DNA from 2 places in the Paraburkholderia sp. MM5384-R2 genome. Region 1 is predicted to be linked to the other one. Evidence: riboswitches for the same ligand, from Rfam matches in the RefSeq annotation. Region 1 holds a riboswitch; the other holds the start of a gene.

Evidence for each region. A riboswitch is a leader RNA that binds a small molecule or an ion and turns the genes downstream of it on or off. The one in region 1 is predicted to bind thiamine pyrophosphate.
Region 2: linked by a shared signal. The riboswitch ahead of HDG37_RS25420 (FAD-dependent oxidoreductase) and the one ahead of thiC (phosphomethylpyrimidine synthase ThiC) in region 1 are both predicted to bind thiamine pyrophosphate.

Annotation. Positions count from the first base shown of each region.
Region 1 covers NZ_JACHDI010000006.1:273,508-287,712, forward strand. Annotated here, with positions in the region: gene HDG37_RS13325 (glycine zipper 2TM domain-containing protein) at 111-335, opposite strand; gene thiC (phosphomethylpyrimidine synthase ThiC) at 482-2,413, opposite strand; TPP riboswitch at 2,502-2,619, opposite strand; gene HDG37_RS13335 (GreA/GreB family elongation factor) at 2,762-3,166, opposite strand; gene HDG37_RS13340 (hypothetical protein) at 3,757-4,215, shown strand; gene HDG37_RS13345 (thioredoxin family protein) at 4,328-5,191, shown strand; gene HDG37_RS13350 (cytochrome b/b6 domain-containing protein) at 5,240-5,884, shown strand; gene HDG37_RS13355 (molybdopterin-dependent oxidoreductase) at 5,955-6,758, shown strand; gene HDG37_RS13360 (pentapeptide MXKDX repeat protein) at 6,851-7,093, shown strand; gene HDG37_RS13365 (EamA family transporter) at 7,530-8,459, shown strand; gene HDG37_RS13370 (entericidin A/B family lipoprotein) at 8,582-8,719, opposite strand; gene HDG37_RS13375 (sensor histidine kinase) at 8,938-10,593, opposite strand; gene HDG37_RS13380 (DUF1328 family protein) at 10,618-10,794, shown strand; gene HDG37_RS13385 (DUF1328 domain-containing protein) at 10,888-11,049, shown strand; gene HDG37_RS13390 (bacterioferritin) at 11,258-11,803, shown strand; gene HDG37_RS13395 (response regulator transcription factor) at 11,966-12,598, shown strand; gene HDG37_RS13400 (response regulator) at 12,619-13,050, shown strand; gene HDG37_RS13405 (DUF1493 family protein) at 13,074-13,427, opposite strand; partial or broken gene HDG37_RS40310 (STM2901 family protein) at 13,427-13,558, opposite strand; gene HDG37_RS13410 (MFS transporter) at 13,577-14,205, opposite strand, start outside.
Region 2 covers NZ_JACHDI010000018.1:53,423-67,627, reverse strand. Annotated here, with positions in the region: gene HDG37_RS25455 (VacJ family lipoprotein) at 1-622, opposite strand, end outside; gene mlaD (outer membrane lipid asymmetry maintenance protein MlaD) at 642-1,172, opposite strand; gene mlaE (lipid asymmetry maintenance ABC transporter permease subunit MlaE) at 1,264-2,031, opposite strand; gene HDG37_RS25440 (ABC transporter ATP-binding protein) at 2,028-2,852, opposite strand; gene thiE (thiamine phosphate synthase) at 2,944-4,047, opposite strand; gene HDG37_RS25430 (thiazole synthase) at 4,044-4,859, opposite strand; gene thiS (sulfur carrier protein ThiS) at 4,967-5,164, opposite strand; gene HDG37_RS25420 (FAD-dependent oxidoreductase) at 5,224-6,360, opposite strand; TPP riboswitch at 6,581-6,704, opposite strand; gene HDG37_RS25415 (ABC transporter ATP-binding protein/permease) at 7,136-8,887, shown strand; partial or broken gene HDG37_RS25410 (SDR family NAD(P)-dependent oxidoreductase) at 8,884-9,686, shown strand; gene HDG37_RS25405 (hypothetical protein) at 9,892-10,365, shown strand; gene HDG37_RS25400 (hypothetical protein) at 10,430-11,098, shown strand; gene HDG37_RS25395 (response regulator) at 11,200-11,943, shown strand; gene HDG37_RS25390 (flagellar basal body L-ring protein FlgH) at 12,038-12,709, opposite strand; gene HDG37_RS25385 (hypothetical protein) at 12,821-13,534, opposite strand; gene HDG37_RS25380 (DUF6726 family protein) at 13,538-13,696, opposite strand; gene HDG37_RS25375 (hypothetical protein) at 13,751-13,942, opposite strand.

The DNA.
Region 1 (14,205 bases):
GTCGGGACGAGGGCGCACCGCATCCGCCGCCCTCGGCAGTCCGGATCGTGGCCCGAAAAAATCGTTTGCTGTCCTGTATGAATCGTTAGACGTGTCATCGGACGCAGCGCTCACTTGCCGACCTGGTTACCGATGACGCCGCCTACCGCCGCGCCGCCCAGCGTCGACAAGCCGCTGCCACCGATCGCCGCGCCAGCGGCGCCGCCGACACCCGCGCCGATCGCGGTATCGCGTGTGCGTGGGGACATGTCGCCGCATGCCGCGAGACCCGCGACGAGTGAAAGGGCGGCTGCGACCGTACCAAGACGAGTACCGAGATGACGGATCGATTTCATGATGCTGACTCCGCTCGTTGTTGGAAACAGAGGTTTCCTTCTCTCAGCACGCAACGTGCCTGCTCGATGCGGTGGAATAGAAAAGCCCGCCATGCCGGCGGGCTTCGATACTGCAGTGCTGGTTAAGCGCGAATCGCGCAACCCGCTCATTGCCGTTGATAAATCTCCGCGCCTTGCTTCATGAACTCGATCGACTTTACTTCCATGCCTTTCTTCAGCGCTTCGTCGTCGGTGACACCTTGTTGCGCGGCGAACTCGCGTACGTCCTGGGTGATCTTCATCGAGCAGAAGTGCGGGCCGCACATCGAGCAGAAATGTGCGACCTTGGCCGAATCCTTCGGCAGCGTTTCGTCGTGGAATTCGCGCGCCTTGTCCGGGTCGAGACCGAGATTGAACTGGTCTTCCCAGCGGAATTCGAAGCGCGCCTTCGACAGCGCGTTGTCGCGCACCTGCGCACCCGGATGACCCTTCGCGAGATCGGCGGCATGCGCGGCGAGCTTGTACGTGATGATGCCGGTCTTCACGTCGTCCTTGTTCGGCAGACCGAGGTGTTCCTTCGGCGTCACGTAGCACAGCATCGCGGTGCCGAACCAGCCGATCATCGCGGCGCCAATGCCCGACGTGATGTGGTCGTAGCCCGGCGCGATGTCGGTGGTCAGCGGCCCGAGCGTGTAGAACGGCGCTTCGTCGCACCAGTCGAGCTGCAGGTCCATGTTCTCCTTGATCAGCTGCATCGGCACATGGCCCGGACCTTCGATCATCACCTGCACGTCGTGCTTCCACGCGATCTGCGTGAGTTCGCCGAGCGTCTTCAGCTCGCCCAGTTGCGCTTCGTCGTTCGCGTCGTAGATCGAGCCGGGACGCAGGCCGTCGCCGAGCGAGAAGGCCACGTCGTAGGCCTTCATGATTTCGCAGATCTCTTCGAAATGCTCGTACAGGAAGCTTTCCTTGTGATGCGCGAGACACCACTTCGCCATGATCGAGCCGCCGCGCGACACGATGCCGGTCATCCGGTTCGCCGTGAGCGGCACATATTGCAGACGCACGCCTGCGTGGATCGTGAAGTAGTCGACGCCTTGCTCGGCCTGCTCGATCAGCGTGTCGCGGAAGATTTCCCAGGTGAGGTCTTCAGCCTTGCCGTTGACCTTTTCGAGCGCCTGATAGATCGGCACCGTGCCGATCGGCACCGGGCTGTTGCGGATGATCCATTCGCGTGTTTCATGAATGTGCTTGCCGGTCGACAGATCCATCACCGTGTCGCCGCCCCAGCGGATCGCCCACGTCATCTTGTCGACTTCCTCGCCGATCGACGATGTCACCGCCGAGTTGCCGATGTTCGCATTGACCTTCACGAGGAAGTTGCGGCCGATGATCATCGGCTCGCTTTCCGGGTGATTGATGTTGTTCGGGATGATCGCCCGGCCGCGCGCGATTTCCTCGCGCACGAACTCCGCGGTGATTTCGGTGAGGCCGTTCGGACCGAACGCGCTCGCGCCGAACGCCTGGCCGGGGTGCTGACGGCCCATCATCGCGGCGAGCTTCGCGCCGTTCGGGCCGCTCGTCTTCAGGGTCTCGAGGTACTCGGCACGGCGCTGGTTTTCGCGAATCGCGATGTATTCCATTTCCGGCGTGATGATGCCTTGCTTCGCGTAGTGCATCTGCGTCACGTTCCTGCCGGCGATCGCGCGGCGCGGCGTGCGATGCAGTCCCGGAAAACGCAGCTGCACAGTGGCCGGATCGGCGGCGCGCTCGCGGCTGAAGCTGCTCGACAGACCGGTCAGCGGCTCGGTGTCGCCGCGCTCCTCGATCCACGCCTGGCGCAGTGCGGGCAGACCCGCGCGGATGTCGATCTCCGCGTCCGGGTCGGAGTAGGGGCCCGACGTGTCGTACACGTAGATCGGCGGATTCTTTTCGCCGCCGAAGCTGTCGGGCGTGTCGGCCTGCGAGATTTCGCGCATCGGCACGCGGATGTCGGGGCGCGAGCCGGTCACGTAGACCTTGCGCGAATTCGGCAACGGCGCGACGGCGGCCTCGTCCACATGGGCTTCGGCGGAAATAAACTTCGGATTGGCGTTCATGTAAGTCTCCGTACAAAGTGGGGCGGCTAAGCAGGAGACCGAGATGGAAGTAGTCGGAAATCGCGGAGAGGTGAGGCCCTTGAGGCTGGAGCGAAATCCGTACGCTTCCCTGCGCTGGCATTATCCAGATCAGGTTCAAAGGGTATTTCTCACCCACGCAACACGGACCTCCAGCTCCGCGCTACGCAGGACCCCCGCGTTAGCAGCGCACACGATACACCGGCCGCCCGCGGTTTGGCAACCTGTCTGAATGACTCAAAAAAACTGGTCCGGATGAAACCAGACATCTCCTATGCTTGATTCGAGACCGCATCAGACAAGGCAACTTACAGCGAGGGAACGGCCGGCTTACAGTGAAAAATCGTCGGCGGCTTCAGGCTGATACAGGATTTTGTCGAGCTTGAGCACTTTCTGATCGCCGCTGGGTGGCGTGAAGCGGACGCTCTCGCCGCGGCGCGCGCCGAGCAGCGCGAGGCCAGCCGGCGAGAACACATTCAGGCGCCCTTGCGCGAAATCGGCGTTGGGCGGATAGACGACGGTCCACGTCATCTGTTCGCCGCTCGCCGTGTCGATCAGCGTCGCTTGCGAGTTCATCGTGACGACGTCGGCGGGGATGTCGTGCGAGTCGACGATCACCGCGCGTTCGAGCACATCGTCGAGCATGTGCTGCAACTTGGCGTCGGTGGCCGCGTATTTCTCAAGGCGGGTCACGTCGAGTTCGGTCAGGTAGCAGGTTTTGATCTTCTTCATCATCAGGACTCCGGGTAAGGCGGTCATGGATGGCCGCGTGCAACGACCCATGGGGTGGTCGGCGGATGAGTGGACGAATGGGAGAGCCCGGTGCCCGGCGACGCGGCCCTGGGTATTGGCGGGCTGCGTCAGCGAGGGCGCCGGGCGGCGTGAAGCGGGACCGTTCGGGACGTCTCGCCGGGGCCGTGCGACGCGACGTCCGCGCGCGCGCACTCGCCTGCGCGGCATGGGCGCAAGCGGGCGAGAGCACGGAAAGTCGGACGACGCAGAGAAGTCACGGGCAAAACGACCAGGTGTTGGGGAAGAGCGATCGAGAGGTGCCGGGCGACAAAGCGTGAGGCCGCGCGGCAGCAGCGAGACGAAAGTTTGATGTTAGCACGCTGTCTCACGCAGCTCCGTTTGCGACGTCGCGCCCGTCGATTGACCGTTTTTGTGCGGTGCGAGAAGAAAGCGGTGTGGTCCGCATTGCGTTCAAGCCAGTCAGAGGATTGCCGTTAAACAAAGTGCAGCGAAGGCCGCACTCAGCGAAGCGATTCGCGGGATGGCGCGTGAATGGCGCGAGGCGGCTCGCGCCGATTGACAAAGAGGTGCACATGAAAGCGGAAAGCAGGCGGTGGCGAACGTTCGGTCGCACAGTCGCGGGGGTGGCATTGCTTGCCGCGCCGCTGGCGGCGCCGGCGGCATCGACGGTGACGGGCGGCGTGATCCGGTTCGTGGGGATGATCGTTGCACCGCCGATGCAGATCAGCGTGGATACGGCGCCCCCTGGCGTCGCCGTCGGTAGCGCGAGCGTGGCGGGTCAGCGCTTCTCGCGCACGGTGACGTTCAGCGCGCCGCCGGGCGTCGTCAGCGGGGCCGATGTCGCGCTCGAAGTGAACGGCGGCACGCAGTCGCGCGATCTGGTGGCGGCGCGCTTCGTCGATGGCACCGGGCGCGTCGCGACGGCCCGCGACGGCCACTACGCGGTCGGTCGCGCGGGCGGCGTGCTGTCGCTGAACGCGAAGCGCACCGATACGGACACGCGCGTGACGGTGGTGGTCAGTTACGACTGAGTCGCGGGCGAGCTTTGGCTGGCTCATCCCATGCCGGAAAAAAAATTAAAAGAGGCTTGTCATAACCGGCCGCGCGGCTCGACAAACGTGCAGATTACGATCGGAGCACGTCATGTCGACCGCGCACAATCGCTCGATACTTCAGCGCTTTACGACTTTTTCGACGCCCGCCGTCGGCCTCGCGCTTTTTCTGCTGAGCGGTTCTGGCATCAGTGCGGCCGACGCGGCCGGGCCCCTATGCGCCACGCACAGCCCCGCGCACCGCGTCGCGCTCGTCGAGTTGTACAGCAGCGAGGGCTGCGATAGCTGCCCGCCCGCCGACCGCTGGCTCAGTCAATGGAAAAGCAACGGTGCCGCGCACGGCATCGTGCCGCTCGCGCTGCACGTCGACTACTGGAACAGCCTCGGCTGGACCGACCGCTTTTCCCAGCATCGCTTCACCGAACGTCAGCAAACGCTGACGCGTCTCGCGGGCGCGCACACGCTCTATACGCCGGAAGTGTTCGTCGCGGGCCGCGAGCTGCGCGACTGGTCGCAACGCGACAGTTTCGAGCGCCGTATCGACGAGCTCGTCGCCGAACCCGCCCAGGCGAGCATCGCACTTGCGCTGAGCCCGCGTGCGCCCGGCGCGTTCGATGTCGATGCGCAGTTCAGCACGACGGCAGCCGCCGCCACGGGTGCGTTGAGCGCCTATCTCGCGATCTATGAGAACGCGCTGACGACGCAGGTCGGCGCGGGCGAAAACCGCGGCGCGACGCTGCATCACGAGCGCGTCGTGCGCGCCTGGTTCGGGCCCGTGCCGCTCGTCTCCGGTCACGCGCGGATTCATCAGGACATCGATGTACACGCTGCGAGCGTCGATGCGCAAGCCGATCCGAGCGCCAACGCCGCCGGCCGCTTCGGCGTGGTCGCGTTCGTCGAAAGCGACGCGAGCGGCGACGTGCTGCAAGCGACCGACCTTCCCGCGTGCCGTTGATCGACACCGCGCGCGCCGCATTCACTACCGCTGCTCGAGGAGAGCCCCATGTCCACACCCCACGCCTTGCGCCCCAGCGCACCCGCCGCGCCCACCGCGCCGAAGCGCGGCGTCATTCATCCGCTGTGGCTGCGCATCACGCATTGGCTGAACGCGCTCGCCGCGATCGTGATGATGCTGTCTGGCTGGCGCATCTACAACGCGTCGCCGATCTTCCCGGCGTTCAGCTTCCCGACCGCGATCACGCTGGGCGGCTGGCTCGGCGGCGCGCTGCAATGGCACTTCGCGGCGATGTGGCTGCTGGTGTTCAACGGCCTCGTGTATATCGCGCTGAATCTCGCGAGCGGGCGTTTGGTGCGCAAGTTCCTGCCGCTGACGCCGCGCTCGGTACTGCGCGATTTCGTCGCCGCGTTGCGCGGGAAGCTTTCGCATGGCGATCTGCGCGTCTACAACGCGGTGCAGAAATTCGCCTACCTGTTCGCGATCGCCGATCTGATCGTGCTCGTGCTATCGGGGCTCGCGATCTGGAAGTCGGTGCAGTTTCCGCTGCTGCGCGAACTGATGGGCGGCTACGACAACGCGCGCATCGTGCACTTCAGCGCGATGTCGCTGCTGGCCGCGTTTCTCGCCGTGCATCTGGCGATGGTCGCGCTCGTGCCGCGCTCGTTGCTCGCGATGTTGCGCGGACGTTGAGCCCGCGGCTACCCACGCGCATGCTCACGCTCATGAAATCGCAACGCGAATTCCAAACGGATACCGAATCATGAACAAGCCGATAGAGAAACCAGCGGACCCATCCACACATCGTGTGAGCCACAAGCTCGACCGCGCGTCGATCCTGCTCGATGCGAAGCGCGAACTGGCGATGCCGTCGCGACGCCTGTTCGGCAAGCAGCTCTTGACGCTCGGCGGCCTGTCGATGCTGACCGGCTGCTCGCTGACCGACGACGCTTCGGTGAACCGTTTCCTGACAGCCGTGTCGCGGCTGAACGATCGCGCGCAGGCCGCGCTGTTCGATCCGAAGCAGCTCGCGCCGACCTACACCGAAGCGCAGATCACGCGGCCGTTTCCATTCAACGCGTACTACGGCATCAACGACGTGCCGCACGTCGACGGCTCAGATTATCAATTGAGGCTGAGCGGTCTCGTAACCGGCCAGCGCGTGTGGACGCTGCCCGAGCTGTACGCGCTGCCTCACGCGGAGCAGATCACGCGACATATCTGCGTCGAAGGCTGGAGCGCGATCGGCCGCTGGGGCGGCACGCCATTCGGCGATTTTCTGCGGCGCGTCGGCGCGGACACGACGGCGAAGTACGTCGGCTTCAAATGCGCGGACGACTACTACGAAAGCATCGACATGCCGACCGCTTTGCATCCGCAAACGCTGCTGACGTTTTCCTACGACGGCGAACGGCTGCCCGCGAAATACGGCTACCCGATGAAGCTGCGCATGCCGACCAAGCTCGGCTACAAGAATCCGAAGCACATCGTCGAAGTATTCGTCACCAACACGTATCCCGGCGGCTATTGGGTCGACCAGGGCTACAACTGGTTCGGAGGCTCCTGACGCATGCGGGCGCACGCGCGCTTGCGGCAGCGGCTTCGGAAGCACGCCGGCTCTCGCCGGCTTCGATTCATCCACCACCAAGGAGTCATCCCATGAAGAAGATTGCAGTTACCACGATCGCGTTGTTGATGCTGGCAAGCGGCGGCACGGCCTTCGCGCAGGCGAGCGGCGCGATGTCCAACGATGCGATGTCGAAGGACGCGATGTCGAAAGATTCGATGTCCAAAGACAGCATGTCGAAGGACGGCATGAAAAAGGACACGATGAAGCACGGCTCGATGAAAAAGGGCGGCGACGCGATGAAACACGAGGCGTCGGGCGCGATGGGCAACTGAGTCGGCGCCGAGCGTGCTTAGCGATCCTTTCGATGCATGACCGCGCATCGAAAGGATCCGACACTGACCGCAAGCCGGGGATGCGTCCCCGGCTTTTCTGTTGCGGGAAACCAAAAAGTTACGATTCTGCCGCGTGGCGTTCTCGGCGCTTACTGCATAATGCGGTGCGCGCCGCGGCTTTGCCAACCTTGCCGCCGCGCAGCGCGGCCGCGTTGCATCGTGTCGTTCTGACCGGCGCGGCCGCTACCGCCGTTTCTGGCGCTTCCGGCGCCGCCCATCGTCTTCCCGTTCCACCGACATGTCCGCCAGCCTCGCCCGTCCGACCGCATCACCGATGCGGTGCCCGCCATCCCGCCCGAAAGGTATCGACGCAGGCTCGGCGCCTCGCGGGCATCGAGCGCATCGCGCGGGTCGAGTGGCGACGGCGGACTGAAGCATGTCGCTGCAACGTTCAGCTTTTTCTCCGCGCGGCTGGCCGCTGCGTCTGCCGCAGTCGCGCAACGGGCGGATCGCGCTCGCGCTTGCCGTCGTTTATCTGGTGTGGGGCTCGACGTACCTCGGCGTGCACGTCGCGCTCGGCTCGTTCCCGCCGCTACTGATGTCGGGCTTGCGCAACCTGTTCGCCGGCATCGGTCTGTTCGTGTTCGCCGCGCGCCGCAAGCCGATCTGGCCGAGCTTCGCCGAAATCCGCAACGCGGGCCTCGTCGGCACCATGCTGGTGGGTCTGTCGAGCGGCATGCTCGCCTACGGCATGCGCACGGTCGGCACCGGCACCGCAGCCGTGATGGTCGCGACCGTGCCGCTGTTCGCGACCGTGATCGCGGCCGTCGCCGGACGCAAGATCGGCCGCGGCGAATGGTTCGCGGTCGGGCTGGGGCTCGCCGGCATCGTGATTCTGAGTCACGGCGACAGCACGCCGGGCTCGACGGGCGGCAGTCTCGCGATTCTGTGCGGCGCGCTGTTCTGGGCCGGCGGCGCGCATCTGGCCGGGCAACTGAAGCTGCCGTCGGACCTGTTTCTGTCGACCTCGCTGCAGATCGGCCTCGGCGGCGCGATGTCGACGCTGGTCGCATGGGCGTCGGGCGAGCGGATGCTCGAGCTGCATTTTCTGCCTCTCGTCGCGTTCCTGTATCTGATGTTGATTGGGACGATGGCGGCGTACGTCGCGTACGGGTATCTGATTCGCCACACGAGCCCGATCATCGCGAGCAGCTGCATGTACGTGAATCCGGTCGTCGCGGTCGCGCTGGGCGCGCTGCTGCTCGGCGAGCCGGTCACCCGCTCGACGGTAATCGCGACGATCGTGATTCTGATCAGCGTCGCCATGTCTTTCTGGTTCGATTACCGGAAGAAGCGCAGCGCCTGATAGCGCTGCGGTTCTCGGCGAACCGCGCGCCCGCTGCCAAAGCCTTGCCGTCAGCTCCGCCGAAAAAAACCCGCAGCGGCATCCCGCGACGGGCTTTGCAAATCCTGCTGCCATGTGCCGGCTTATTTCGCCTTATCCGCCTCGTTCGTGATGGCGTGGCCGCCCTTCGAAATATCTTCGCCAGCGCCCGCCATCGTGTTGCAGCCGGTGACAAGCATGGCAGTTCCTGCGAGCACAAGCAAAGCGATCAGTCGAGTCATGAAACTTCTCCTTGTCGAGAATGCATCGGTTGATGTCGTCCGACCGGGGCCATGCCAGTCGATCAGGTCTCGATCCGGTTTCGAACCGGCCTGTTTGCATGGTAAAAAAAGGGCGGGGGCGGCGCTGTCGGCCGTGCCGCGATTTTGTCGTAGGCGTGCTCCGGTGTTGGCGTCGGCGCACTCCTACAACGGCTTGGGGGCGCTGCGGCGAGCATCTGTCAGACGGGGCTTTGCGAGGAAGTGGGCGGCGTGGCCGGCGACGTCGGCGGCTGATCGACCGAAGGCGTCGCGGCGCTCGCGCTCGGCATCACGACGTCGATGTCGGTGCCGTTTTGCGCGCCACGGCGGATGTCGAAGCGCCCGCCGTGCGCGGCCACGCGCTGACGCATGCCGAGCAGGCCGTGCGTATGCGTGCGCTTCAGATCGGCCGGCATGATGCCGACGCCGTTGTCCGCGATATGCAGCGCGACCTCGCCGTCGCCGACCCGCAATGCGATTCCGACCTTCGAGGCCCGCGCGTACTTGGCGGCGTTCGTCAGCGATTCCTGCGCGACCCGAAACAGCGCGATTTCGGTCTGCTCGTCGAGCTGGATATCGTCGGCGGGCAGGTGCAGCTCGAGCGTCCAGTTGTTGCGCTGCGCGGCTTCGTCGGCGAGCGTGCGCAGCGCGGTAACGAGCCCGAAATTGGCCAGCACGGTCGGCCGCATGTCCTCGATGATGCGCCGCTTCAACGCGATGCCCTGGTCGAGATTGGCGAGCGCGCGCTGCAGCTTGTCGGCGATGTCCGGCTCGCTGTCCTTCAGCTTGCGGCGCGCCCATGCGACGTCCATCCGGCATGCGGTCAGAATCGCGCCGAGTTCGTCGTGCAACTCGCGCGCGAGCTGGGTCTTTTCGTTTTCGCTGACCGCCTGCAGATGCCAGCCGAGCGCTTCGAGCTGCCGCGTGCGCTCGTTGACGAGCTGGTCGAGTTCCTCCTGCTGCGTGATCAACTGACGCTGCGCGCGCGCCTGCCGGTCGATCTGGATGCCGAGATTGCGAAACAGCAGAATGAACAGCACGATGTTCAGCGCCGACAGACCCGCCGCGCACAGCGTCGACAGCCGCTGGTCGGCGCGGCTCGCGGCCAGCGCGTGCTGAGCGCGGCGCTCCTCGTTGTCGCGCAGCAGCGCGAGCGTACTGTCGATCAACGACGCGTCCGCCGGGTTGACGTCGCTCGCGCTCCCGCATGCGCCGAGATCGAGCGGATGCGGCGCGGCGTGCCGCATCGCGGCGGCGCCCGCGCCGATGCGCGCGTCGATCAGCGCGAGAATCTGTGTGAAGCTCGCGAGTTCCGCGCTGTCCGCGCGGCCGCCGCGATAGAAGTGGTCCAACTGCTGCGTGGTGTCGCGGATGCGCGCGGCGCTCGCGCAGAACGCGTGGGCGGAGGCGTCGTCCTTCGTCAGAAGAAACTGGTTTTGTTGCGCGGTGAGGCGCGACAGCTCGCTCGCGAGTGTGCTCAGTCGCACGGTGACGTCGCGCGCTTCAAGCGCGGTCTCATACTCGGCGGTGATGCGCTGACGCGCGGTCTCCAGAATCACGAGGCCTCCCACCGTGATCACGATCGCCACCGTCATCGCAATCGCCCAGCTGCGATTGCGCATCCACTCGGCGAGCCGCGCCGTGGCGCGCGCGCCAGGTTGTTCCGGTGGGTTCTGCAGATTCGACACTTTCGGCTCCAGAAAGAGGGCATCGACACCGGCATCGACTCCGCCATCGCGCGAAGCCGCGCGCGTAATGTCGTCGTAATCCAATGTAAGCGGATTCTCACACGAAAAACGGCGAGCGTCGGAATGCGCGCGGCGCCGCGCATCGATAGCATGGACCCGATCGTTCATGCAATGTTTCGGGAGGAAGCCATCATGTTGAAGTGGGCACTGTTCTTCGCGGTCGTCGCGGTGATCGCCGGTCTTCTCGGCTTCACCGGCATCGCGGCCGGCGCGGCGGCGATCGCGAAGTTCCTGTTCTTCGTCTTTGTCGTACTGTGCGTGGTGTTCCTCGTGCTGGGCTTCGTCGTGACGAAGAAAATGATCGATTAGCGCGGCCATCGCGGTGGCGGCAAGCCGCGCCCTCACAGCAGGCGAGCGATTTGCTGGTAGTGGATTGGAAGGCCAACAAAAGGGAGAAATGCCATGCTTCACTATGCCATCGTCTTCTTCGTGATTGCGATCATCGCAGCCGTGTTCGGCTTTACCGGCATCGCGGCCGGCGCGGCCGAAATCGCGAAGATCCTGTTCTACATCTTCCTCGTCGTGTTCGTGGTCACGTTGCTGCTCGGCGTGTTTCGAACCTAGCCGCGCGAGCCGGATGAACGCAACATGAGGTAGGCAGCGAAGTACGCAATGTGGGAACAGGTAGTCAACGAGGCGCGTGAACGCGCGGCGTTTGAATCCCCGATTGAGGCGCCCGCGTTCGTAGCGCGCCGTCATTCCACCCTGGGCGCATCAGGCGCGATTCGTGCTGATGCGCGATTCACCCAATACCGGATAAAGGAGAAGTTCGATGACGAAGCAATCTGGCGACACGTTCGTGATGGACATCATGAAGATCCGCGAGGACGCGCGCAAGCATATGTCGGATGGTCCGGTCACGCAGAGCTATGGCGCGAATCGCGAGACGGTGCTCAAGCTGCTCAACGACGCGCTCGCCACCGAGATCGTCTGCACGCTGCGCTACAAGCGCCATTACTTCATGGCGAAGGGCATCAATTCGGAAGCGGTCGCGAGGGAATTTGCCGAGCACGCAACCGAGGAGCAGGAGCACGCCGATCGCATCGCCGAGCGCATCGTGCAGCTTGGCGGCGAACCGGATTTCGCGCCGGACGGCATCAAGGCACGCGCGCATTCGGAATACAAGGAAGGCACCGATCTGACCGACATGATTCGCGAGAACCTGATCGCGGAGCGCATCGCGATCGACACGTACCGCGAGATCGTACGGTATCTCGGCGAGAAGGACGTGACCACGCGCCGGCTGTTCGAGGAGATTCTCGCGGTCGAAGAAGAGCATGCCGACGATATGGCGGATCTGCTCGCGGGGCGCGAGTAGCGCACCAGGCGACAGGCAAGCGTCGAAGGACCGGGTCGCGGGCGAACTCGGGAATGCCGGCAGTTGTGGTGCGAAGCCGCCCTCGCATTCCGCGTCCGGCCGTGGCCCCGGATCATTACCATGTCCGCATCGGAGTGACTCCCTTTGCACGGAACCCAACCGATGATTCGAGTGCTGATAGCTGACGATCATGCGATCGTTCGAGGTGGATTCAGACAGTTCGTCGCCGACGAGCCGGACATGTGCGTCGCCGCCGAGGCCGCCACCGGCGAGGAAGCGATCGGCCTCGTGCGCGAGCAGGCATTCGACGTCGTGCTGCTCGACATCGCGATGCCGGACAAGAACGGCATCGACACGTTGCGTGTGATCAAGCAGGTGCGTCCCGAGCAGGGCGTGCTGATTCTATCGGGCTATCCCGAGAGCCAGTACGCGATCAATCTGCTGCGCGCGGGCGCGAACGGCTATCTGAACAAGGACTGCGAGCCGGAAGAAATCGTGCGCGCGATCCGCTCGGTCGCGCGCGGGCATCGCTATCTGTCGGAGGCGGTCGCCGATACGCTTGCCGACAATCTCGACAAGCCTGCCGCGGGGCGTCCGCATGAAGCGCTGTCGGAGCGCGAATTCCAGATCTTCTGCAAGCTCGCGGCCGGCCAGTTGCCGACCGAGATTGCCGAAGAGCTGCATCTGTCGGTCAAAACGGTGAGCACGTATCGCGCGCGGGTGCTCGAGAAGATGCGTCTCGCGAACAACGCGGACCTCACGTATTACGCGATCAAGAATGGCCTGATCGAATGACGGACGATCGAGATATTCCGATGAACAGCGAACCGAACCCCGCTACCGAGTCAGCCAGTCGCGCGCCGTTGCGCGTGCTGCTGATCGAGGATTCGCCGCTGATCCGCCGCAGCCTCGTGGAGGCGATCGATGCGTCGGGCCTGCTGCGCGTGGCCGCTTATGCCGATTCCGCCGATCAGGCGATCGCGCTGCTCGGCGACGAAGCGTTCGACGCGGTGATCGTCGATTTGCAGCTCAGGCAGGGCTCGGGCGTGCCGGTGCTCGCGTATCTGCAGCGCGAGGGGCTGATCGATTCGATGTTCGCGGCGGTGCTGACCAATCACGCGTTGCCCGCGTACCGCGAGCGCTGCGAGCAGTATGGCGTGCGGCACTTTTACGACAAATCGTTCGAGTTCGATCGCGTGCTCGATGCGCTGCATGAGTATGCGTTGGGGCGGGGTGGCGGGGTGTAACGACTCTACCGTAGTTGGCGTTTCTAGTCCTGTTTCCACGCTCCGCGCTTCATCGCTTCTTCGAGCATCCCAAGGGTAAGCGAACGTCCGCCGAGCAATTCTCGCGCGCTGGAACTGAACGGGGACTTCAACGCGGCCACGACGATGTCGCGCTTTCGCATGTTGGCGGATGGAACGTGGTAAGCGACGTCGAAATCGCGCAGGTCCACATGGAAGCGCTCAGCCCATGCCTGCATCACCTCGACGATTTTCGCTGGCTCCCAATCCAGATCGTGATACAGATCCATGTCACGGGTCAGCTTGTCGTCGAGAGGCAGCCCGGCGGGAGTGCGCATTTCGCGGATGAACCGAGCGAGATCGAGCCACGTGTCGTTCATTACAGACGATCCTCCGGTTTCATCAGGCGGTTATATGCATTAACCGTCTTGTGGCCGATTATTGCCACGTCAGATGCGGTGACTATCCACCCGACTCCGGGAATTGCTCGACCGACGAATACGCCCCGATGGCGCTGGTCAACCTGATATCAATGCCCAGCCCGCGCCGGCAACCGCAAATGATTCCACGCGCCGAGCCCGGCAAACGTGATCCCCGCGATAGTCACGCCGACCCACCCGAACACCGGCCACACGATCGCGCCGACACCCGAGCCCAGCGCCCCGCCGATGAAATACGCGACCATGTACACGGTATTCACGCGGCTGCGCGCATCGGGCTTCAAGGCGTAGATGCGCGACTGATTCGAAATCTGCGCGGCCTGCACGCCGATGTCGAGAATGATCACGCCGACCACGAGGCCCGCGATGCTCTTCGCCGACGCGCCGAAAATCACGAACGCGATCACGACCAGCACGAGCGACACGGTGATGATCGCGCGCGGTCCACGCCGGTCGGCGAACTTGCCGGCGAGCGGCGCGGCCAGCGCGCCGGCCGCGCCGACGATACCGAACAGCCCTGCCGCCTGCGGCCCGAGATGAAACGGCGCGCCCGCGAGCAGCAGCGCGAGCACCGACCAGAAAATGCTGAACGCGCCGAACAACGCCGCACCGGTCAGCGATGCCTCGCGCAGCGCGCGATGCTCGGTTACCAGGTGCCACATCGACACGAGCAGCTTGCCGTACGGCAACGTCGAGGTCGGCTGACTCTTCGGCAAAC
Region 2 (14,205 bases), on a different contig from region 1:
TGCTCGCTCCGAGCAGGTTCGCGCGCGTGTTGACGATGTTCAGGCCATACAGCGCCCAACTCAGACCCGGCGGGTCGACGTAGCTGATCGGGTTCACGTAGTAGTTGCCGAGCGAGCCGACCGCATCGCGCACCGTGCTCGGCCCGAACAGCGGCAGCACCAGATAGGGGCCCGCCGGCACGCCGTAGTGGCCGAGCGTCAGACCGAGGTCGTTGTCGTGCTTCGGGAGCTTCGCGAGCGTCGCGACGTCGAACAGGCCGCCGACGCCGAACAACGTGTTGATCACGATCCGCATGATGTCGGACACGCCGTCGGTGATGCGCAGCTGCAGCAGGTTGTTCGCCGCGATATAGACGTCGCCGATGTTCGAGAAAAAGTTCGTCACGCTGTCGCGAACCGGCTGCGGCGTGACCCGAACGTAGCCCTGCGCAACCGGCTTCAGCGCGTACTGGTCGATCTTGTCGTTGACGGTGAAGATCGTACGGTTCAGCCCTTCGAACGGGTCGCCCTTGGTAGGCGTCTGCACGGTCGTGCAACCGGCGAGCAGCGCAGCCGCCACGGTGACCTTGCCGAACTGTAGGACGCGCGCGCCGCTGCGCGCGGTCTGCAGTGTCGTCTGCATCTGATTCTCCTTGTTGGCCTTACTGGCCGGCAGCGCCGGAGGCCGGCGCGCCCGGCGCCGGTGCAGGGGCGGATGCGGCGGGCTTCGCCGCGCCGGAATCCGCGGCCTTGCTATACAGGAACTGGCCGATCAGGTTTTCCAGCACGATCGCCGATTGCGTCATCGAGATCGTATCGCCGGCCTTCAGCATTTCCGAGTCGCCCCCCGGCTCGAGCCCGATGTACTGCTCGCCGAGCAGACCCGAGGTCAGGATCTTCGCCGAAGTGTCCCTCGGAAACTGATATTGCTTGTCGATATCGATCGTGACGAGCGCCTGGTAGGTGTTGCTGTCGAAGCCGATCGACGCGACCCGGCCTACCGTCACGCCGGCGCTCTTCACCGGCGCGCGCGGCTTCAGCCCGCCGATGTTGTCGAACTTCAGCTTGACCGGGTAGGTTGCCTGGAACGACAACGAGCTCATATTGCCGGCCTTCAGCGCAAGAAACAGCAACGCCGCGAAACCCAGCACCACGAACAGGCCGACCCAAAAGTCGAGAACATTCTTTTTCATCGTCATCCCAAAGTGAATCCGCCGCGCCGCCGCCACCTCCCGCCGTGCGCGGCGCATCATGCACCGCCGGCAGCCGGCATGCTGCGCGGTCTTAGCTGAACATTAGTGCGGTCAGCAGGAAATCGAGCCCGAGCACCGCGAGCGACGCGTACACGACCGTGCGGGTCGTCGCGCGCGACACGCCTTCCGGCGTCGGCTTCGCCTCGTAGCCCTGATACAGCGCGACGAAGGTCACCGCGAGGCCGAACACCACACTCTTGACGACCCCGGCGCCGACATCGCGCCACACGTCGACGCCGCTTTGCATCTGCGACCAGAACGCGCCGGCATCGACGCCGATCAGCAGCACGCCCACCACGTAACCGCCCAGAACGCCGACCGCGCTGAAGATCGCGGCGAGGATCGGCATCGACACGATGCCGGCCCACAGGCGCGGCGCGATCACGACCTTGACCGGATCGACGGCCATCATTTCCATCGCGGTAAGCTGCTCGCCCGCCTTCATCAGGCCGATTTCGGCGGTCAGCGACGTGCCCGCGCGCCCGGCAAACAGCAGCGCGGTCACGACCGGCCCGAGCTCGCGCACGAGCGACAGCGCGACCAGCAACCCGAGCGCCTGCTCGGAGCCATAACGGTTCAGCGTGTAATAGCCCTGCAACCCGAGCACGAAGCCGACGAACAGCCCCGACACCGCGATGATCACGAGCGAATAATTACCGACGAAGTGGATCTGCTTCGTGACAAGACGCGGGCGGCGCAGCAGCGGGAAAAATTCGAGCACGAGCCGCAGGAAGAAGCGCGTCGCGTAACCGGCGGTGCCGAGCCCGGTGATGACCGAGCGACCGATCGTACTGATCATGACTGGCCTCCGCCGATGCCGAAGTCCGCCGCGAGCGGCGTCTGCGCCGGATAGTGGAATCTGAACGGGCCGTCCGGCGCGCCGTCGATGAACTGCCGCACGGTCGGATCGGTCGACGCGCGCAGTTCGTCGGGCGTGCCTTCGGCGAGCACACCGCCGTTGGACAGGAAGTACACGTAGTCGGCGATCGCGAATGATTCCGGCACGTCGTGCGTGACGAGAATCGACGTGGCGCCGAGCGCCCGGTTCAGCGTGCGGATCAGGTTCGCGGTGATGCCGAGCGAGATTGGGTCGAGACCGGCGAACGGCTCGTCGTACATCATCAGTTCGGGGTCGAGCGCGATTGCGCGCGCAAGCGCCACGCGCCGCGCCATGCCGCCGGAAATCTCGGACGGCAGCAGGTCGCGCGCGCCGCGCAGGCCGACCGCGTTGAGCTTCATCAGCACGAGGTCGCGCAGCAGTTCTTCGGGGAGATCGGTATGCTCGCGAAGCGAGAAGGCGACGTTTTCGAACACTGACATGTCGGTGAACAGCGCGCCGAACTGGAACAGCATGCCCATCTTGCGGCGCAGCGCGTAAAGGCCTTCACGCGTCTGCTCGCCGATGTCCTCGCCATGGAACAGCACCTGGCCGCGCTGGGCGCGCACGAGGCCGCCGATCAGCCGCAGCACCGTGGTCTTGCCGCAACCCGAGCCGCCCATGACCGCGACGACCTGACCGCGACGAAAGCGCAGATTCAGATTCGACAGGACGAGCCGGTCGCCGTAACCGAAGTCGACGTCGCGCAGCTCGAGTAAGGTCTCGGGATAGGAAGGCACCAAACTGACAATCCTTTTACAGGGAAGGCCGAATTATAGGGCCATCGTGCAAAAGCTGCCGTGAGGTGCCCCGTTCCTTGACTATGCCTGACGATTATTGCGTAAACGTGTGTTGCAGTGCAGAAACGGCGGCGGCCGGGTCGGCCGCTTCCGTCACCGCGCGCACCACGGCCGCGCAGCCGACGCCGGTCGCGAGCACGTCCGGCAGCACCTGCAGATCGATCCCGCCGATCGCGACGAGCGGCACCACGCCGTCGAGCAGCCGCACATAGCGTGCGAGGCGGCGCAAGCCCTGCGGCGCGGTCGGCATGACCTTGGTCGTGGTCGGGAACACGGCGCCCAACGCAATGTAGCTCGGCCGGAAATGCAGCGCCTTCAGCATCTCGTAGAAGCCATGAGTGGACAGGCCCAGGCGGATGCCCGCGTCGGCCAGCGCGGACAGATCCGCGGTATGCACGTCTTCCTGGCCGAGGTGCACGCCGTATGCGCCCTCCTCGAGCGCCGCCAGCCAGTGATCGTTGATGAACACCTGCGCGTCGTGCGCGCGGCCGGCCGCCACGCAGCGCGCGATTTCGCGCTTCAGTTCGTCGACGGGTTCGGCCGACTTGCGGCGCAACTGCACCGTCTTCACGCCGAAGCCGACCACCCGTTCGACCCAGTCCGCGGTCGGCAACACCGGATACAGGCCGAGCCTTGCCGGGCAGCGCGGGAACGCCTTGGCGGGTGCCGCCGGCAGGTCGGTAAGGCGCGGAAAGCGAGCGAGGTCGGCCGGGAAAGCATCGTCGGCGCGGGTCTCGTCGCCATCGCGCCACGCGAGCGCGAGCACCAGCGCGTCGTGCGGATCGAAACCGCAGTCGAGGAACGCGGCAAGCGCGGCAATCCAGTCTTCCGCCAGATGGCCTTCGAGGCCGTACTTCTCGCCACCCAGATGCAGCGTCGCGCGGTTTTCCGCGGCGACGATCACGCCCGCACCCCGCGTCAGCCAGCGCGCGATCTGCTCGCCGTGCTGCTGTGCGTCGGCGATCACGATCAGGTCGCCACCGTTCGGTTCGTCGGGTGCGATCAGGCAGATGCGCCACGGCGCGTGCGTCGGCGGCCAGTCGCCGAGACGTGCGCGGATGCGCTCGGCGGCTTCGATGAGTTCGTCGGCCGTCGGCCAGAACAGATCGCGGTCCTTCAGCGTCAACGACTGAGTCATGCGGCACCTCCATCCTGATGCCAGAACGGCATGCCGATCACCGGCGTGCTCGCGTGCGCGCTCTCGCGCTCGGCCATCGGGCCCGCGAGATACGCTTGCCGGCCCGCCTCGACGCCCAGCGCGAACGCGCGCGCCATCGCGTCGGGGTGCGTCGCCTGCGACACGGCCGTGTTCAGCAGCACGCCGTCGAAGCCCCACTCCATCACCTGGGCCGCATGCGACGGCACGCCGAGCCCGGCGTCGACGATCAGCGGCACGTCCGGCAGCCGCTCGCGCAACACGCGCAGCCCGTATGGATTGATCACGCCCTTGCCGGTGCCGATCGGCGCGCCCCACGGCATCAGCGCCTCGCAGCCGGCGTCGAGCAGACGGCGGCCGATCACCAGATCTTCGGTGCAGTACGGCAGCACCTTGAAGCCATCCTTGACGAGCCGCGCGGCGGCTTCGATCAGGCCGACCGGGTCGGGCTGCAGTGTGTAGTCGTCGCCGATCAGTTCGAGCTTGATCCACTCGGTCTCGAAGATTTCGCGCGCCATGTGCGCGGTCGTCACCGCTTCACCGACGCTCAGGCAACCCGCCGTGTTCGGCAGCAGCGGCACGCCATGGCGCTTGAGCAGATCGAAGAAGCCGGCTTCGGCGTGGCCCTCGTTCATCTGACGGCGCAGCGCGACCGTCACCATGCCGGGGCGCGCGGCGTCGATCGAATCGGACAGCGATTGCAGCGACGGATAGCGCGATGTGCCGAGCAGCACGCGGCTTGCAAAAGTTTGACCGTATAGCGTCAGCGCGTCGGCGGTCTCGTGAGAAGTCATTTGCATCATCCTGGTTTGCCCTCGCGGCTAGAACCGACCGCGTTGCGGCAATGGGTTTTCGGCGACGGTTGTTGCGTTCGGTAAGCGACAGGCTGGCGCGGTCGCGCTCAGCCGCCCGCGACCGGCTGCACGACGTCGAGCCGGTCGCCCGTTTGCAACGCGCGCGCCGCATGCTGCGCACGCGCGACGAAATCGCCGTTGAGCGCGACCGCGAACGGCGGACGCGCGCCAAAGGCGGCGAGCGCATCGGCGACGGTCGCGCCCTCGGGCAGCGACAACGGCTTCTGATTGATATGAATGTCCATGGTGTTCGAATACGGTTCAATCGATGGCGCAAGCGGCATCGCGCGCGGCACGTCGGCCGCTACGCTCGGGCCGGCTCGCGCGCGAAATGCTGCTGGAACAGCTCGCTCCAGCGTGAGTCGCGCCGCCAGCCGGCGAATGCGTCGGCATCACCGACGCGGCCGTCGAGCAGCGCGCTCGCGAAGCGCACGGCTTCGTCGGCGACTTCGGGCGCGATCATATAGCCGTGCCGGTACAGGCCGTTCACGCGCAGCGTGCGCGCGCCGTCCCACAGCAGCGCGGGACGATGATCGGGCAAGGTCGGCCGGCACTGCGAATTCAGCTCGAGAATGCGCGCCTCGCCGAAGCCCGGGTGCACCGAAAACGCCGCGCTCAGCAACTCGAGCGCCGAACGCACGCTGACGGGCGACATGTCCTCGCCCTCCACCTCGGTCGCGCCGATCACGTAGAGGCCGTTCTGCTTCGGCGCGATATACAGCGGGTAACGCGGATGCAGTAGCCGCACCGGGCGCGTCAGCTGCAGGTGAGGCGCATGCACGCGCGCAACTTCGCCGCGGATGCCGCGCAGCGTCGGCAGCACCGGCTTCGCGCCGAGCCCGCGGCAATCGATGGTGATGCCGGCCTCGGGCAGCGACGCGTCGTCGATCGGCGTGTTCCAGTGCGTGTCGACGCCGCGCTCGGCAAGCCCGGCCGCAAGCGCGGACAGCACCTGGCGGTTGTCGAGCTGGCCTTCTCGCGGCAGCAGCCAGCCTTGGCTGAAGCGGCCGGCCAACGCGGGTTCGGCGGCGCCGAGCTGCGCGCCCGCCAACGCGACGAAGCCGCCGTCGAGCAACTCGGCCGGCGCGTTCGCACGCACGCGCCGCTCGAATAGCGGCGCCTCGGTGCGATCCGCGTGATGCCAGACGACGAGCGTGCCGTTGCGCTGGAAAAACACCGGCTCCGGCAGTTCGGCAAGCACGCGCGGCCAGCTTTCGAGCGAACTCGCGCCAAGCCGCGTAATCAGCAGCTCGGCGCTCGCGGCCTCTGCCAGCGGCGCGAGCATCGCGGCGGCGACCCACGCGGCAGCCTGCGAACCGGCGGCATCGCCGCGCTCGTAGAGCGCCACGCGATGCCCGTCGCCAGCGAGGCGCCACGCGACCAGGCGGCCGCACAGGCCGCCGCCGAGCACGGCGAAATCGGGTCGGGCGGGACAGTTCATCGCGCGCGCTCCGTTCGACTGCGGTGGGCAAAACCAGAACGGCACGGCTCGCCCGAGGCGGCGTGACGAAGGGAAAAATGCATGTCTGAAGAATAGGCGGTCATCGAGTCCTTTCCGTACGGCCAAAAACGCACGTACCCAGGACGAAACCGGCGGGTGAAGCCGGCCGGTACGACGTGCACATGTGAGCTGCGCTCGCCGCCCGGCGGGGAATGGAAGACGGTTGCTTCCGGAAACTTCCCGCGCCGGTATTACCCGGATCGGGTGCAAAGGGTCTCTCTCAGCCTCGCCGCCCCGGCATGAAAGTCATGCCGCCTGTGGGCGAAGCACCCCTGTTTCGTCGCAGGTCATTAGACCATAAAAGGCGCGGCGCCCGCAAACCCGCGCTCCGCGGTCGCCACCCCAATTTTGATCTGGCACCGTCTATCGAGATGCCGGTGCGAAGCGGCCCGGCGCTCTGGCACAATGCCGTGACCGGTGCCGCAAAAACGCGGTGCGCGCGGCGCTCGTGGCCGCATGCGTGGCGGCGGCCCCCCAACGGATGCCGGCCCCGAAAATTAATTTTCGCTTAAGGGCGTCACGCCAGAATCGGGCGCCCGTCCGGACTCGCGTTCATCGAGCGTGATGGCGCGATGCCCGGCCAGGTATCGCAGACCCGCGGCAGCCACGCCCTCGCAGAGGGGCCTGCTGTTCGCGGGATCGCCCGACATGGGTCAACCAGATTGGACCCGTACGCCGGAATGGCACTTCGGGTCAGCACTTCATCAGGATGCTCATGACACCACGTACTTCCGCCAGCCCCGCGCTGCCGCCCGACGAAAAGGTCTCCGCGTGGACCCTGATCAAGCCCTACTGGGTTTCCGAGGAACGAGGCATCGCGTGGGGGCTGCTCGTCACGATCATCGTGATGAACCTGCTCGTCGTCTGGATCAACGTACGCCTGAATAGCTGGAGCAGGGACTTCTACAACGCGCTGCAGGCGAAGAACGTCCACGACTTCCCGCACCTGCTGATGATCTTTACCGGACTCGCATTCGGTTTCATCATCCTCGCGGTGTATGGACGCTATCTGCGCCAGATGCTCGGCTTCCGCTGGCGCCAGTGGCTGACCACCCGCTACCTGAACGAGTGGCTCGACGACAGCGCGTTCTACCGCATCGAGCGCGACCGCCTCGCCGACAACCCCGACCAGCGGATCAGCGACGACCTGCAGTCGTTCGCGACCACCACGCTGTCGCTGACGCTCGATCTGCTGTCGACCGTCGTCACGCTCGTGTCGTTCATCACGATCCTGTGGTCGCTCGCGGGCGCGTTGAGCATCTCGCTCGGCGGCATGCCGCTGCAGATCCCCGGCTACATGGTGTGGGCCGCGGCGCTGTATGCGGTGGGCGGCTCGCTCGTCACGCAGAAGGTCGGCCATCCGCTCGTGTCGATCAACTATCAGGCGCAGAAAGTCGAGGCCGATTTCCGTTTCGGCTTGATCCGGCTGCGTGAGAACGCCGAGCAGATCGCGTTCTACAACGGCATGGAAACCGAGAAGACGAACGCGCGCACGCTGTTCGGCCGCATCCGCGACAACTGGTGGCAGGTGATGAAGTACACGAAGCGCCTCACCTTCGTGCTGAGCTTCTACGGCCAGATCGCGATCATTTTCCCGATCGTCGTCGCCTCGCCGCGCTACTTCGCGGGCGCGTTCACGTTCGGCGTGCTGATGCAGATTTCGAGCGCGTTCGGCACGGTCAGCGATTCGTTCTCGTGGTTCATCAACAGTTATACGAGCCTCGTCGAATGGCGCGCGACCGTGAACCGGTTGCGCGAATTCAAGCGCGTCGTGCATTCGCCGCGTCTGAAGGAATCGGTGTCGCCGGCCACGGAACACGGCGGCATCAATCTGCATTTCGTCGACAGCAACACGCTTACCACCGACGGCCTCCAGCTCGCGCTGCCCAATGGCAACCCACTGTCGCGCATCCGCGATATCGCGATCCGGCCGGGCTCGCGCTGGCTCGTGCGCGGTCCGTCGGGCGCCGGCAAGAGCACGCTGATGCGCGCGCTCGCGGGCCTGTGGCCGTTCGGCGACGGCTCGATCGACGCACCGGTCAACGCGCGCATGATGTTCATCCCGCAGGTCAGCTATATGCCGATCGGCACGCTGAAGGCGGCGCTCGCGTATCCGTCGGCGGCGGACACCTATAGCGACGACGAATGCAGCGACGCGCTCATCACCTGCCATCTGTCGGAATACGCGGACCGTCTGCAGGAAACGGCGCACTGGACTCGCGTGCTGTCGCCGGGTGAGCAGCAGCGCTTCGCCGCCGCGCGCGTGCTGCTGCACAAGCCGGACTACCTGTTCCTCGACGAAGCGACCAGCGCGCTCGACGCGGAAAACGAGTCGCGGCTCTATCGGCTGTTCACCGAGCGGTTGCCGAAGGCTGCGATCGTCAGCGTCGCACATCGCGAATCGCTCGCAGCGTTCCATGACGAAACGCTCGACGTCGAGCGTTCTTCCGAAGCGGTAGCGGCGTGAGCGACGCGAGCGGCGCTCACGTCAGCGAAGCGCACGGCGGCGCCGCACGCGTCGTGCTGATCACCGGCGCCGGTTCCGGCATCGGCGCGGCGCTCGCACGGCGCCTCGCGGCGCCGCATACGTCGTTGATGCTGCACGCGCGCGGCGCAGACGACGCCTCCCGTCGACGGCTCGTGCAGGTTGCCGCCGACTGCACGGCAAGCGGCGCACGCTGCGCGACCGGGTTCGGCGACCTCGCCGAGCGCGGCGCGGCGGAGCACGTGATCCATCAGACGCTCGCGAGCTTCGGCGCACTCGATCAACTGGTCGCGAACGCCGGCCATGCGCAGCGCCAAACGCTGGCCGCGCTCGATCCCGACACCTTCGGCGCCGCCTTCGCCGCGATGCCGGCCGCCTTCGCCGCGCTCGTGCGGCGCGCGATGCCCGCGCTCGAAACATCGAAGCGCGCTCGCGTGGTCGCCTTGAGTTCGTTCGTCGCGCATCGCTATCGCGCGGATGCGCCATTCGCCGCGACGGCGGCCGCGAAAGCGGCACTCGAAGCGCTTGCGAAAACGGCGGCCGCGGAGCTCGCGCCGCTCGGCGTGACCGTCAATTGCGTGGCGCCGGGCTACACGCGAAGGATCGCGGCCCAAGCGCCGACAACGCGGCCGTGTGGGCGCACGCCGCCGAAGCCACGCCGCTCGGTCATGTTGCCGAACCGGACGACGTCGCCGCGCTGATCGCATTCCTGCTGTCCGACGCGGCACGCCACATCACCGGCCAGGTGATTCACATCGATGGCGGCTTGACGCTCGGTTAAGCCTCGCCTGCGCGCCGGCGCCTCCGGGCGCAACATCCGGAAAGACACGAGAAGAGTTCGAAAGCATTTGCGGAGCGCGCAAGCTGTTCCGCGCTTTGAAAATGCCTGCGAGCAGCGACGATAGTCGTACGGGCCGCGCCATGCGTCGGCCGTCGTTGATGTCAGTCACGTCTTTCATCGCAACCGCTCTTCGGACTCCTCGCCCATGTCATTCGCTCGCCGTGTTTCACCTTTGCTCCCGTCTTTGCTCCCGCGCATCGCGCTCGCCTGCGGCGCGGCGCTGCTGCTCACGAACGCCGTCGATGCCGCGCAAACGACCGAGCCGAACCAACCCGCCGATATCTGCGCGGCGCTCACGCACATCGTCGATGCGAGCGATTTCCGGCGACTGCCAAACGAGACCGCCGCGCAACTGCCGGGCGTCTCCAATCCGGACGATTGCCGCGCCAGCCCGCACGCGTACGACTGCCACTGGCGCGCGCACTGGCAAGCCGACGGCGTCATCAACGATCCGCTCGAAGAACTCGGCGCCGACATCGCCGCCTGCTTTCCGCGCGTCGTGCACGACGTCAACACACCCGTGCGCCAGCATTTCGTCGTGACCACCGACGCCCGTCGCGTGAACGTCACCGCGAGCGTGCAAGGTCAGAACGAACTGCGACTGCGCGTGACGCGCTGAGCGCGCGGCCGTCGCTGCTTTTGATGCTCCATCGCATTTCGTGACCGGAATCGGGCGCTGCCTCATGACCTCGTCGCCGACCGTGCGCGCGCCAGCGGCAATCAGGCATTCGCGCCTGAGTCTGGTCGCCTCGCTGATATGCCGGCGTCGTTGCGCCCTCGCCGCCTTCGCCGCGACGCTGACGCTCGCGCTCGACGGCTGCGCCTGGACGCTGATCCAGGCCGCCGACGCCACCGGCTCCGTCATCCAGGCCGGCTACGCGATCGCGTCGAACTACTCGTCGCCGACCTTCGTCAACGGGCGGCCCGCGGATTTGCAGCACCTCTGCATCGAAGTGAACCCGGCGGTGTCGGTCGGCGATTTCGTGCCGGCGCTGCAGCTCGCGCTCGAGCGGCGCGGTATTCGTTCGGACGTCTACAATCCGGGCACCTCGCCGGCCGGCTGCGAAGCGCGGCTCGTCTACAACGCCGCGATCGACTATGGCCGCCGCTCGTTCAGCGACGAATCGATCCAGTACCTGTCGATCATCGATCTGACGCTGATCCAGAGCGGCCGCATTCTGGTCACCGCGCGCTATCAGACCGGCGGCCTGAACACCGACCGTTTTTCGTCGGCCTCGGTCAAGCTCGGCGGACTGATCGAGCGGATGGTGGTCGATCGGACCGATTTCCCGCGTCAAGCGCAGCAACAGCAGACCCTGCAAACCTCGCAGGCGTTCGCGCCGCCCCACTGAGTGCTCGCGGCTTTGCTTTCGCTTGCAGCGCCTTACACGGGAAAGGATTGGAAAGCGGTATACGCTTTGCGCGGCCCGTGCGCATCACTAAGATGACCTGAATGAACCAGACCATCCTGATCGTCGATGACGATCCCGTCGTACGCGAGCTCGTCGGCGAATATCTGCACGGCCGCGGCTTCAAGGTCGCCATGCTGGAAAATGGCTTGGCGTTGCAGCGCAGATTGCAGCAGGAGCGTCCCGCGCTCGTCGTGCTCGACATCATGATGCCGGAGCTCGACGGCATCAGCGCGCTGCGCGCCTTGCGTGTCGCCGGCGACGACATTCCCGTGATCCTGCTGACCGCGCGCGCCGATCCGATCGATCGCGTGATCGGCCTCGAACTCGGCGCCGACGACTATCTCGGCAAGCCTTTCGAACCGAGCGAGCTCGTCGCGCGGATTCGCACCGTGCTGCGGCGTCGCGGCTCGATCGCGCCGGGCGCGCCCGAACAGCGCGCGCCCTATCATTTCGGCCGCTTCGAAGTGAACTTCCCCGCGCGCGAACTGCGCCGCGACGGCGAACGCATCACGCTGCGTTCGAGCGAATTCGCGATGCTGAAGGTGTTCGTCACGCACGCGATGACCGTGCTCACGCGTGCGCAGCTGCTCGAAAAACTGCACGGCAATAGCGAAGCGCATCGCAACCGCAGTCTCGACGTATCGATCTGGCGCTTGCGTCGATTGATCGAAGTGGACCCGTCGGAACCGCGCTACGTGCAGACGGTGTGGGGACGCGGCTACGTGTTCGTGCCGGACGGCGAGATCGGCGCGGCCGAACGCGGACTTGCGCCGCCGCTCGGTTAGCGGCGCCTGATGGTCGAAGCCGGTTGATGCGGCCCACGCGTCGCACGTAACGCGCAGCGCGGTGTCGCGCGCACCGCGCTGACCCGGCTGACGGTCAAAACGTCAGCACACTCAGAAACATCCTCTGCAGCCAGCCCATCGTCGTCGCATCGTTGACCATGCCGAGGCCCGCCTGCTCGATGCGCGCGTTCGCGACCTTGCTCGACGCGACGTAATTGCCTGCTTCGATGTCCTTGGGATTGACGATGCCCGAGAGTCGAAGACGGTCGCGGGTCCCGCTCATCGCGATCACCTTCTCGCCTGACACGACGAGATTGCCGCCCGACACCGTGCCGATCACGGTCACGGCTAGCGTGCCCGTCATGTTACTGATGTCGCTCAGATTGCCCTGCCCTTTGTAGTCGGTGCTGGCAGAGCCGATGTTGAACAGTTTGGCGAGTCGCGCGGCGGCATTCGTCGATTGATCCGCGGCAGTCGCGGTGATGCTGCTCGTGCGGTTCGCCGACGCGCTGGCGCTGTTGTTGCCGCTATACGATTCGGACAGCCGGATCGTCAGCACGTCGCCGACGTGCTGCGCGCGCGGCGTCTCATACAGCAGCAGCGGCGCGCCGGCCTGATAGATCGCGCCTTGCGTGTTGACGTTCAACGGCGCGGACGCGAGCGGCGGCGCCATCGGCGTTTCGACGATCGACCTGGTCTGCGCGCTCGAACAGGCCGCGAGATAGCTCGCGGCGCCGAGCACGAGGGTGAGACGTAGCGCGGTCATGCTGGCTCCGTGGCGGAAAGGATGAAAGGAGTCGAAGTGAGGCGGCCTATCCGGACACCGCCCGGTTTCGGCGTTGGGTTCGCACCGGTAATCAGGGTTGCCTGGCAAACATCAGCCCGCGTCGGCGCCGCTCGCCTGCCATTGCCGCACGACCGCTTTCATCCACGCATCCGAGCCCTTCAGCAGATACGTGAGCGTGCCGTTGCGGCTGCCGGGCAGAAAGCACAGCGTGATCGAACTCACCGCGTTCTCCCATACGTACATCGGCATCGCGCCCGGCGCCGCCGCGTTGCGGGTCGCGAGACGCGGCGGCCCGTAACGATCCTCGAGCGCGTCGCGCAGATCCTCCGCGGTCAGCTCGTCGATCACGAACGACATCTCGTAGAGACGCAGCGCGCCCTGCCCGCCGATGCGCGCGAAGCGCATCACGTGTTCGAGCGCCGGCGCACCATCGACCACGGCCTGCGACACCGCCCAGCGTTCATCATCGCGATGCGCCCAGCGGCACGCGACGCTCAGGCTATCGTGGGACTTCAGCCGCATGCCGAGCGCTCCGGCCTGCACGTCCGTCTCGCAGATCGGCACGCTGCCGACCGGCGTCGCGCGCACGGTCGAGCCCGCGCGGAATTCGTCGATCGTGATGCCGAGCGCGACACCGCGAAACGAAAACGGCGCGTCCGGCGAGCGCCGCCGCGTATCGGTGACGACGCTATTCGATGCCACGCTGGCCGCCTTCGCACTGCGCGCGACGAGCTGTGCATGCGCGGCGCACGACAGCACGCCGCCGAGCAGCATCAGTGCACCAACCATCCGGGTAAGCGTCATGATTCAATCGATCGCGGAAGCGCACATGTCGAAAGGCGTCGCCGCCGCATGGCCGACGACCGGCAGCACTTTCAGGGTCGCCGCCGTGACCCGGCACGGCAGCGCCGCGGCGCCGCAGCCGCCGAGCGGCAACAGCAGCGCGCCGGCAACGAGCCACGCCACGGCGCGCCGCCGCTGCTCAGTAGTTCCGGATAACGGCACGCGGACCTCGCCGATTCAAGCAGTCGTGTTGACCAGACGGCCGATGAGCCCCGTGCCCGGCGCAGGCAGTGCAGGCTGCCCGAGCCCGGCGCTCTGCTGCGATTTCGCCGCTGCGCCCGTGGAGCTTGAACTGGCGGATTTCTCCGTGGCCGGCTTATTCGCCAGCGAGGAGAAAGGCGTGGTACTGAGCGTATTGTGGATCGTCATGATGGACCTCGCGAAGGTGCGCATTGCGCACCGGTGTCGGTTGAACGCCGCGTGCCGTCGTCCGAGGCAGCGGGCCTCGTTCGGCGTGCGGAGCGACTTGCTGCGGAACGAATCATCGCGCCGCGCGGGTGCCGACGATGGGCGAAGCAAAGCACGCTTTCGCGCGGTTGTTACGATCCGTTCCGTGGGCTTGCGAGGGCTTTCGAGTGCTTGCCAACTGTTGTCATCGCGTGCCTGTCGTCGCGCAGAGCCGGATCAGGCAG